3 regions of the Bacillus sp. EA-CB0995 genome follow, and region 3 is predicted to be linked to each of the others. Evidence: riboswitches for the same ligand, from Rfam matches in the RefSeq annotation. Region 3 holds a riboswitch; each other region holds the start of a gene.
What was found. A riboswitch is a leader RNA that binds a small molecule or an ion and turns the genes downstream of it on or off. The one in region 3 is predicted to bind thiamine pyrophosphate.
Positions count from the first base shown of each region.

Region 1: linked by a shared signal. The riboswitch ahead of thiT (energy-coupled thiamine transporter ThiT) and the one ahead of tenA (thiaminase II) in region 3 are both predicted to bind thiamine pyrophosphate.
Region 2: linked by a shared signal. The riboswitch ahead of thiM (hydroxyethylthiazole kinase) and the one ahead of tenA (thiaminase II) in region 3 are both predicted to bind thiamine pyrophosphate.

Region 1 is NZ_CP169269.1:871,022-874,311, forward strand. Features, by position in the region: gene ACEWFJ_RS04650 (potassium channel family protein) at 1-231, shown strand, start outside; gene ACEWFJ_RS04655 (hypothetical protein) at 563-892, shown strand; gene thiT (energy-coupled thiamine transporter ThiT) at 935-1,534, opposite strand; TPP riboswitch at 1,623-1,724, opposite strand; gene ACEWFJ_RS04665 (FeoA family protein) at 1,931-2,158, shown strand; partial or broken gene feoB (ferrous iron transport protein B) at 2,155-3,290, shown strand, end outside.
Region 2 is NZ_CP169269.1:4,352,249-4,355,538, reverse strand. Features, by position in the region: gene ACEWFJ_RS22365 (DNA topoisomerase III) at 1-1,464, opposite strand, end outside; TPP riboswitch at 1,662-1,771, shown strand; gene thiM (hydroxyethylthiazole kinase) at 1,844-2,653, shown strand; gene thiE (thiamine phosphate synthase) at 2,669-3,290, shown strand, end outside.
Region 3 is NZ_CP169269.1:4,049,912-4,053,201, reverse strand. Features, by position in the region: gene ACEWFJ_RS20815 (SH3 domain-containing protein) at 1-1,018, opposite strand, end outside; TPP riboswitch at 1,425-1,532, shown strand; TPP riboswitch at 1,592-1,692, shown strand; gene tenA (thiaminase II) at 1,778-2,473, shown strand; gene ACEWFJ_RS20805 (ABC transporter ATP-binding protein) at 2,442-3,191, shown strand; gene ACEWFJ_RS20800 (ABC transporter permease) at 3,188-3,290, shown strand, end outside.

The sequences.
Region 1 (3,290 bases), 1.3 Mb from region 3:
ACTATTTTTTATAGTACGGTAGAAAAAATGCGCGTAATTGATGCTTTATATTTTAGTGTTGTCACATTAACGACAGTTGGGTATGGCGATTTTAGTCCAAAAACAGACTTTGGAAAGCTCTTTACTATTTTTTATATTTTCATTGGACTTGGTTTAGTAGCGGGTTTCATTCGTAAACTAGCAATAAATATTCAATTGCCAGATCGATTATCAAGACGAAAGAACGGGTAATAGCAACCAGGATATGCATTCGATTGTATGTACAGATGCTTTGAATTTTTTACGATACTAATAATCATTGCATTTCCTGCACTTTGTTTCTAAATTATACAAGCTACTTCATGAGAGAGTACTATCAATCAAAGTACGCGTATTATTTATATGTAATTGAATTTTATATATTTATATATAATCATTTATTATTATTACCTTACAAAATTGTAAGGTTTTTTGTAAGGTAAATCGATAGTTTGTACTGATTTTTTTGTATACACTACATATGTGTAAGGCACACACATTTTAGGGAAAAAAGGCAGGCACTAAAACAGAAAGGAGTAGGGGAATGGAGAGGCACTCGGCGGCTCTATCTTTATTATTAGAGAATGATGCGATTATGTTAGCTAATAATGAAGGCTGTAAAACTGTAGTTGATCGACAAGAAGTATGGGTAGATTCACATGATAAAGTTGTGTGGCACAAATGGAATGGTAGCTATAAAGAGAATATAAAGAAGCAGCACATAGGGTATGATATGCATAGAGTTGTTTTATGGAATGAGATGAAATCTTGGATTCATAAGCATAACGGTAAAAATAAACGAGAGCAGCCGAGAGAGATAGACACACTCCATTCTCAAACTCCTGAAATGGTAAGACACATAGATTCACATTAGGAAAGTAACATGGGAAACTGAGGCACAAAAAAAGATTGCTATTTAAGCAATCTTTTTTTTGTTTGTATAATTCATATTCACGCTTGTAAATAAGCGCGGTGCTGTTGTAAATAAAATAACAAGTAAAATTGCACATAATGCGAAAGAACCAATCATTGTGCTGCCATTTACGATGAAGGAATATAAAACAGCTGACTGTCCTTTTGGTGCATATTGACCAAAGAAAACAACGCCGGCAATAAAGTGCCAGAAGTAACGAGCTAGGCTGCCAATAAGTGTAGCGATAATGATATACATAATTGCTTTTGTTTTTTGTCTATTGGCAAGTGCTTGTTGGATTGGTGTATGAAATAATCCAGCAAAACCGATAAAAGCAAATGCAATGAAGTATTCAATAAACGCTTGTACAGGCGTTAAAATGTATGCATCTCCTACGACAATTTGTAGTAATCCCCAAACGAGACCACTTAAGAAACTAGCTTTAAATCCCCAGCGGTAAGCGACAATAAAAATTGGAATCATAGCAAATGAGATAGAACCACCGCCTGGAAGTTTAATAGATAGTGGTAAAATATCGATGACTAACGCAAATGCTGCAAGAATCGCTGCCTCTATCATCGCTTGTAAATTTGTATTATGCATGTATAAATCCCCCTACATCCAAGTTACAAAAAAAGAATCACTATCATAGGGGGATATTGAAATATACAAGTTACAAATAACTATTTATGTATATACGTTTGCACAATTCCTGCGTTAGCATTAACTAACAGGTTCAAAGGGTCGGAACGATGTGTTCCCTCTCAGCGACGCGGCTCCCCCTGTGATAACGAGATTCTTAGATTGTTAATATTATTGTAATAAAAATGGATAATAATTACAAATATAATTTTAGCATAGCTATGTTATGTAAGATAAAAATGATAAAACCGTACAAAAATAGTGATAAATTCACACAATATTGTATAGTTTTTTAAAAAATTCATGGTACAATTATCATTGATAATAATTATCGTTATCGTCTGAGGGGGATAAATTATGAACTTAGTTGATATGAATATAGATGAAAAAGTACGTGTGAAAGATTTACAATCTCTTGATAAATTGTTAAAACGTCGTTTAGCTTCATTTGGATTTGCTGAAGGATGCGAACTTTGTGTAAAACAAAAGGCAATGTTTAATGGTCCGTGTACATTAGAATGCCGCGGGCAATTAATCTCTATTCGCCATTGTGATGCGAAAATGATAAAGGTGGAATTAACGTGAATAAGGTTGCTTTACTAGGGAATCCAAATACGGGGAAAACATCATTATTTAATGCGCTTACTGGTTCTTATGAATATGTAGGGAACTGGAGCGGAGTAACTGTAGAAAAAAGATTGGTAAGTTGAAAGATAAGAAGGGAACTTTAATAGACTTACCAGGGGTATATGATTTAAACCCTGTTTCACGTGATGAAGGGGTTGTTACACAATTCCTATTAACTGACGAATTTCATCATATGTTAAACATTGTAGACGCTTCTCAATTCGAGCGTAATATGCATTTAACTTTGCAATTATTAGAATTTGGTAAGCCGCTCTCAATTGGTTTAAACATGATAGATGTTGCCAGGCAGCGTGGAATTATCATTGATGTGAAGAAACTAGCTGAAATGCTAGGTGTAACAGTTATTCCGGTTATTGCGAGGAGCGGAAAAGGCTGTGAGGAATTGTTAGCTTCTCTTCACGAAAGTGATCGCGTAGAACAGAAGCCATTTATTTTTTCTTATGGTGAAAAGGTAGATGCAGGAATTCAACAAGTTATGGATAAATTGCAACAAGCGAATTATGAACATTCAAGATGGCTTGCACTTCAATTCTTAGGAAATAACGAAGTGGTAGAAAAAGAATTGAGTCAATTACATGTATATAAAGAAATTGTAGCGATTCGCTCTGCATTAGAAGCAGAATTAGACGGAACGCTGGAACAGCATATGCACGGAGCACGTGCAGCGTATATCGAAAAGTTAAAAGCAAGTGTACTTCGTCATGAGAAAGAAGGAAGCATTCCTTTTTCTGAACGAATTGATAAATTAATTACACATAAAATCTGGGGACTTCCGATCTTTTTAGGGATCATGTATTTCATTTTTCAGGTTACATTTACGTGGATTGGGACACCTCTATCTGATCAACTTGATGCATTTGTCGGCGGTCCGTTCACAGATTGGGTAACGACAGCTCTAACTAATATGGGGGCATCTGAGTTTATTCGAGCGCTTATTACAGATGGCGTGATTGCTGGTGTCGGTGGAGTTATAGTATTTGTTCCGCAAATTTTTGTATTGTTCTTCTTTATTTCATTATTGGAAGACTCTGGATATATGGCGCGTATTGCCGTTGTAATGGATCGTATT
Region 2 (3,290 bases), 300 kb from region 3:
TGCCGAAAGTAATGTTGCTTCATTAAAGCGTGCAGGTGGTTTTGTTTGACCTGATGTTTGTGCAATTAGTTTTACGTTTAATGTATCACCTTTTTCAATGCGAGGTAAGATTTGTTCTTTTAAATCGTCTACTGTCTCGTCATCTTCAAAGCGATGTTCGTATACTTCTTTCCAACCAGAATTAAGAATTGTTTTGCCGCGTGCGACGAAGTTTTCATCACTAATTTTTGCGCGTAACGTTAGTTGTTCGTATTCGAAAGCTGGGAATAAAACTGCTAAGAAACGTTTTACAACTAAATCATAAATTTTGCGTTCTTTATCTGAGAAGGCGGAGAAGTTTACATAACTTTCTGTTGGAATGATCGCATGGTGATCACTTACTTTACTATCATCAACAAACGATTTAGAAGCTTTTATTGGTTTATTTAAGACCTTATTAGCTAAAGAACGATATTCTCCTACTCCACACGCTTTCAAACGTTCTGGAAGTGTCCCTACGATGTCGGATGAGATATAGCGTGAATCTGTACGAGGGTATGTTAATACCTTGTGCTGCTCATATAGCTTCTGCATAATATTTAACGTTTCTTTTGCAGAATAACCAAAGATTTTATTCGCATCACGTTGTAGTTCTGTTAAGTCATAAAGACCAGGAGCAAATGATTTTTTAGGTTTTTTCTCAATTTCCACGACAGTGGCATTTTGTTTGCCTAGTTTTTTCACAATCGTATCGATTTTTTCTTTATCGAAGCTACGGCTATTGCCTTTTGCATCTTGCCAAGTCAATTTTAACTTGTCTGTTGTTTGGGCTTCGACACCGTAGTATGTTTGCGCTTTGAAGTTTTTAATTTCGTCTTCACGCCCTGCAATGATTGCCACAGTAGGTGTTTGGACACGACCGCAATTTAGTTGCGCATTGAATCGTGTAGTTAATGCGCGTGTTGCGTTAAGACCGATATACCAGTCGGCTTCAGAACGTGCGACAGCTGAAGCGTATAAATTGTCATATGCTTTACCAGGCTTCAAATTTGCAAAGCCATCTTTAATTGCTTTATCGGTAACAGATGAAATCCATAGACGTTTAATAGGTTTATTCATTTTAACTTTATCAATAATCCAACGAGCGACTAACTCTCCTTCTCTTCCTGCATCTGTAGCCACGATGATTTCATTAACATCATTTCTAGTCAGTTGACTTTTAACAGCATTAAACTGTTTGCCAGTCTGCTTGATCACTGTTAATTTTAAGCGTTCAGGCAGCATTGGAAGATCTTCTAGATTCCATTTTTTATATTTCACATCATAGCTTTCTGGATCTGCTAATGTAACGAGATGCCCTAAAGCCCAAGTAACGATATACTTATTGCCTTCAATATAACCATTTCCTTTTTTATCACACTTCAATACACGTGCAATATCACGTGCAACAGAAGGTTTTTCAGCAATTACAACACTTTTTGCCATATTTCAAACATCCTTTCAATTTCCGTAAGTTAACTATAGCATACATCCTTTTTGGATTCAGTTATTCTGAAGATTCGAATGCGTTGTTAGTAATGAAATACTCTCCATCTTTGATTAGTTAAGGGGGGATGAGTTTTTATAACAAAATGTAACTTGTGATTTTGATAGAATAAGAGTAGACTCTGAATTAGATGAATAATAAAACACATGGGAGTTTGCGGATGCAAACTGAGAGTACGGCTAATCTGTCGTTGACCATTTGAACCTGTTGGATAATGCCAGCGTAGGGAGAGTGTGAAAACGCATATTAAGACACTTTGCATACGTAAAGTGTCTTTTTTAGCTATATCTCCCATTATAAAAAAGGAGATTGATAAATATGAAAATCGAAGAAATTGCACAAGTAATTGAAACAGTACGAGAAAGAAATCCGCTCGTTCATAATATTACAAATGTTGTTGTGACAAATTTTACAGCTAATGGCTTACTTGCATTAGGTGCATCGCCTGTAATGGCATATGCGAAAGAAGAAGTAGCTGAAATGGCAAGTATTGCTGGAGCGCTTGTTTTAAATATGGGAACACTTCGCCCGGAAGAAGTAGAAGCGATGCTCATTGCTGGGAAATCAGCAAATGCACATAATGTACCGATTTTGTTTGATCCTGTTGGTGCTGGTGCAACTTCGTACCGAACAGAAGTTGCAAGATATATCCCGAGTGAAGCAAAACTAGCAATCATCCGCGGCAATGCGGCGGAAATTGCAAATGTTATTGATGAGAAGTGGGAGATTAAAGGTGTTGATGCAGGGGAAGGAAACGGTGATGTTGTTTCAATTGCGAAACAAGCAGCAGAGCAGTTAGATACCATTGCTGTTATTACTGGAAAAGAAGACGTTATAACAGATGGAGAAAGAACATTTATTCTTCGTAATGGTCATCCTATTTTAACAAAAGTAACAGGAACAGGCTGTTTATTAACATCTGTGATTGGAGCATTTGCAGCAGTCGAAAAAGACTATGTAAAAGCAGCAGTCGCAGCAGTAACGTTTTACGGTGTAGCAGCAGAAATTGCGGCAAACCAAGCAGCTGCACAAGGGCCAGGAAGTTTCCAAATTGAATTTCTTAATCAGTTAGCAAATGTTACTGCAAAAGACGTTGAACAATATGGGAATGTCGAAGAAATTCGTTAAGAAAGGATGAGAGAAATGGCGCGCATCGATAAACAGTATATGTCCGAGTTATTACAAGTATATTTTATTATGGGGAGTAACAATTGTCGTAAAGATCCATTACAAGTCATGAAAGAAGCACTTGATGGTGGAATTACAATCTTTCAATATCGTGAAAAAGGTGAAGGAGCATTAACAGGGGAAGAACGATATGCATTTGCAAAGCAGCTTCATTCTTTGTGTAAAGAGTATAATGTTCCATTTATCGTAAATGATGATGTGGAATTAGCACTAGAATTAGATGCAGATGGCGTTCATGTTGGACAAGATGATGAGGGCATTAAGACAGTACGTGAAAAAATGGGTGATAAAATAATTGGTGTATCCGCTCATACAATAGAAGAAGCACGTTTTGCGATTGAAAATGGTGCCGATTATTTAGGGGTAGGGCCGATTTTTCCAACAAATACGAAAAAAGATGCAAAAGCAGTACAAGGAACGGAAGGATTACGTTTCTTCCGCGAAAGTGGCGTTGAAGTTCCAATTGTCGGCATTGGTGGAATTACAATTGAAAATGCTGCTTCTGTCATTGAAGCGGGTGCGGATGGGGTGTCCGTTATTTCTGCAATTAGCTTAGCGGATTCTCCTTATAATAGTA
Region 3 (3,290 bases):
CGCCCTCTTTAACCGCACGATTGTTCATGTGAGCATATACAGTTGTATATAAGTTCCCATTTATATGATGGGCAACAAATACAACATTTCCATAGCTTGTAGAATAGTACGACTTAACAACAGTGCCAGGTGCAGCAGCTTGAATTGGAACATTTCCTGTTGCCGCAAAGTCTACGCCATAGTGCATCTGTCCCCAACGTACATCAAATGTTGAGCTCACGTTCCCTTGAACTGGATATTTAAATACAGCTGGAATAGATGGTTTAGCTTGTTGCTGCTGTTGCTGCTGTTGTTGTTGTCCTTGCAATATATATTGTTGTCCAACATAGCCATATCCTGATCCGTAGCGAATTTTATACCATGTGCCAACCTTTCCAACGACTTGTACTTGTGTTCCATTCTTTAAAGAACCAATAACAGCTGTATTTGTTCCTGCACCGCTGCGTACTTTTAATGCTGGAGTAGCAACATAATAAGAGCTTCCGCCTTGTACCGTAACTCCTTTTACTAACGGCTGAGTTCCGTTAGATAAAAACTCTTTCTTTACATAGCCATTTGTTCCGTTATGTATAATTTTATACCATCCATTTTCTTCTTCTTGGACAGTAACAAATTTCCCATTTGGTAATACATCAATAATTTCAGATTGCGTATTTGGTTCAGAGCGAACGTTTAATGCGTCTGAATTAACGATATATTGCTGCTTACTATTGCTTGGTTTTGTTAAAGAAATTGCTTCTTTTTTTACATAGCCAGTTTTATTTTGCGTTTGAATTTTATACCATTCGTCTGTTGTTTCAAGAATTGTAACGGGAGTGTCACGTACAATGTTTTCAATAACGGAATCTGTTGTTTTAGGACTATTATATACTTGTAATGTATTTGTTTTTACATAACCAATTTTCGTTTTTGGTTTTTGCTGCGCTTCTACAGCTTGTACAGTGGAATCTGTCATAGACGGGAGTAAAGAAGCAACTGCTACAGTAGCTGCTGTCATTGCTGCGGCTTTCATATTCATATAATTATAGGCCTCCTTATGTAATAAATTGTTATATTTTAAATTATAATATAACAATATTAAACTTTTCTTGTGCGCATAGAAATGTAGTATTAAAAATAAATGAACATTTTCCTATACTATAAAGTCCCATAATAAAAGGATAGCAGATTTATCACTATTATGGAAATAGATAGAAGAAGTTTGCGTTTTTTGAACTTACAAAATACATAGAATGATATTATTTTATCTCGCTCAAAACGTTGATATTTTAGGGAGAGGCTTTAAGATGAAAAACTCCCGTAAGACATAGAGTGGCTTAACTAATCATTTTTTGGTTCAAATTACCATCAATGGAAATTTGACTTTATAACTCAAAAGAGTTGCCGATGAGATATGGCGATGGTATACTGACTATGTTAAATGAATATAATGCTAGGGGGCTAGTGTTGCTAGCTGAGAGTAAGACATATAGTCTTTGACCCTTGAACCTGATCTAGATGATGCTAGCGTAGGGAAGCAATTTGGACGATATACATAACGTCCCCGTTTCTTTGCGTATAGAAACGGGGATTTTTTATTGAAAATTTTATAGAACACCACTAGGGGTGCTTGTAAGCTGAGAGAGGTAGAAACCTTAACCCTTATAACCTGATCTAGGTGATACTAGCGTAGGGAAGTGGAAACAACAAATGGAGTTTTCTTTTGTTTGCTGTAACCACTTCTTATATAGAAGTGGTTTTTTATTTGGATACATGTATATAGGAAGGGGAAATTTAGATGACATTTTGTGAAAGGTTATTTGAAAAGGTGCAGCCTGTTTGGGAAAAGAGTCATAATCATCCATTTGTAACAGGGATGGGAGATGGGACGTTAGAGAAAGATAGATTTCAATATTATATTGTTCAAGATTATTTGTATTTGTTAGATTACGCAAAATTATATGCAATTGGTGTTGTAAAAGCAACAAATCCAAAAGTAATGGCGAAGTTTGCTGAACAAATCGATGGGATTTTAAATGGAGAAATGACGATTCATAAACAATATGCAAAGCGTTTAGGAATTTCTGTTGAAGAAATGGAATTAGCAAAGCCGTCTGCAATGAATCTAGCATATACAAACTATATGATGTCTGTATCACAAAACGGTACACTTGCTGAGTTAATTGCAGCGTTGCTTCCGTGTATGTGGAGTTATTGGGAGATTGGAAAGCGTTTGAATGATATTCCAGGAGCACGCGACCATGAATTTTTTGGCGAGTGGATTCAAGGGTATAGCTCTGAAGAATACGGAAAGCTTTGTGTATGGTTAATTGAGTTATTTAATGAAATTGCAATTGGAAAAACAGAAGAAGAACTAAATCGTTTAGAAGAAATCTTTTTATATTCCAGTCGTTTTGAATATTTATTCTGGGATATGGCATATCGTAAGGAGATGTGGGGTTTTGAGGAGCAAGAACATACTACAGTTTCATAACGTTTCCTTTCATTATGATGAGAAGCAGATTATAACGAATCTTGATACTACAGTACAAGAAGGGGAATTCGTTAGTATTATTGGGCCAAGTGGCTGCGGGAAAAGCACATTGTTTCGGCTCATTACGGGACTCGAAAAAGCAAGTGAGGGCACTATCGATGTGATAGGAGCAACCGATCACCCAGTCGGTTATATGCCACAAAAAGATATGTTACTCCCGTGGCGAACAATTATTGAAAACGCAGCTTTGCCTCTTGAATGTCAAGGTGTGAAGAAAAAAGAAGCACAAATGAAAGCACAAGAATTGTTGGAGCAGTTTGGACTGCAAGGGTATGAAAATAAACAACCAAAAGATTTATCAGGCGGAATGCGGCAACGCGTCTCTTTTATTCGTACGTTGTTAACTGGCGGAGATCTTTTACTATTAGATGAACCATTTAGTGCACTTGATGCATTGACGAAAGCATCTCTGCAAGAATGGCTATTTGAACAATGGAAACATTGGCGAAAAACAATTTTATTTATTACACATGATGTTGATGAAGCGCTTTATCTTTCCAATCGCATTTTTATCGTAACAGAGCAGCCCATTACATCATTGACGGAACGGGTCGTACCTCTTGGACAAGAACGATCTCGAAAGGATTTACATCGTCCAGAAATGCTAGCATTAAAAGATGAACTCATGGGGCTGTTACAAAGGCAGGTACTTGTATGAAAAGAATTGTAGATTATGTTCCAGCTTTTATTGTTACTGCTATTTTTCTTATTGTTTGGGAAGTAGGAGCACGGATTCTCGATGAAATGTACATTTTAC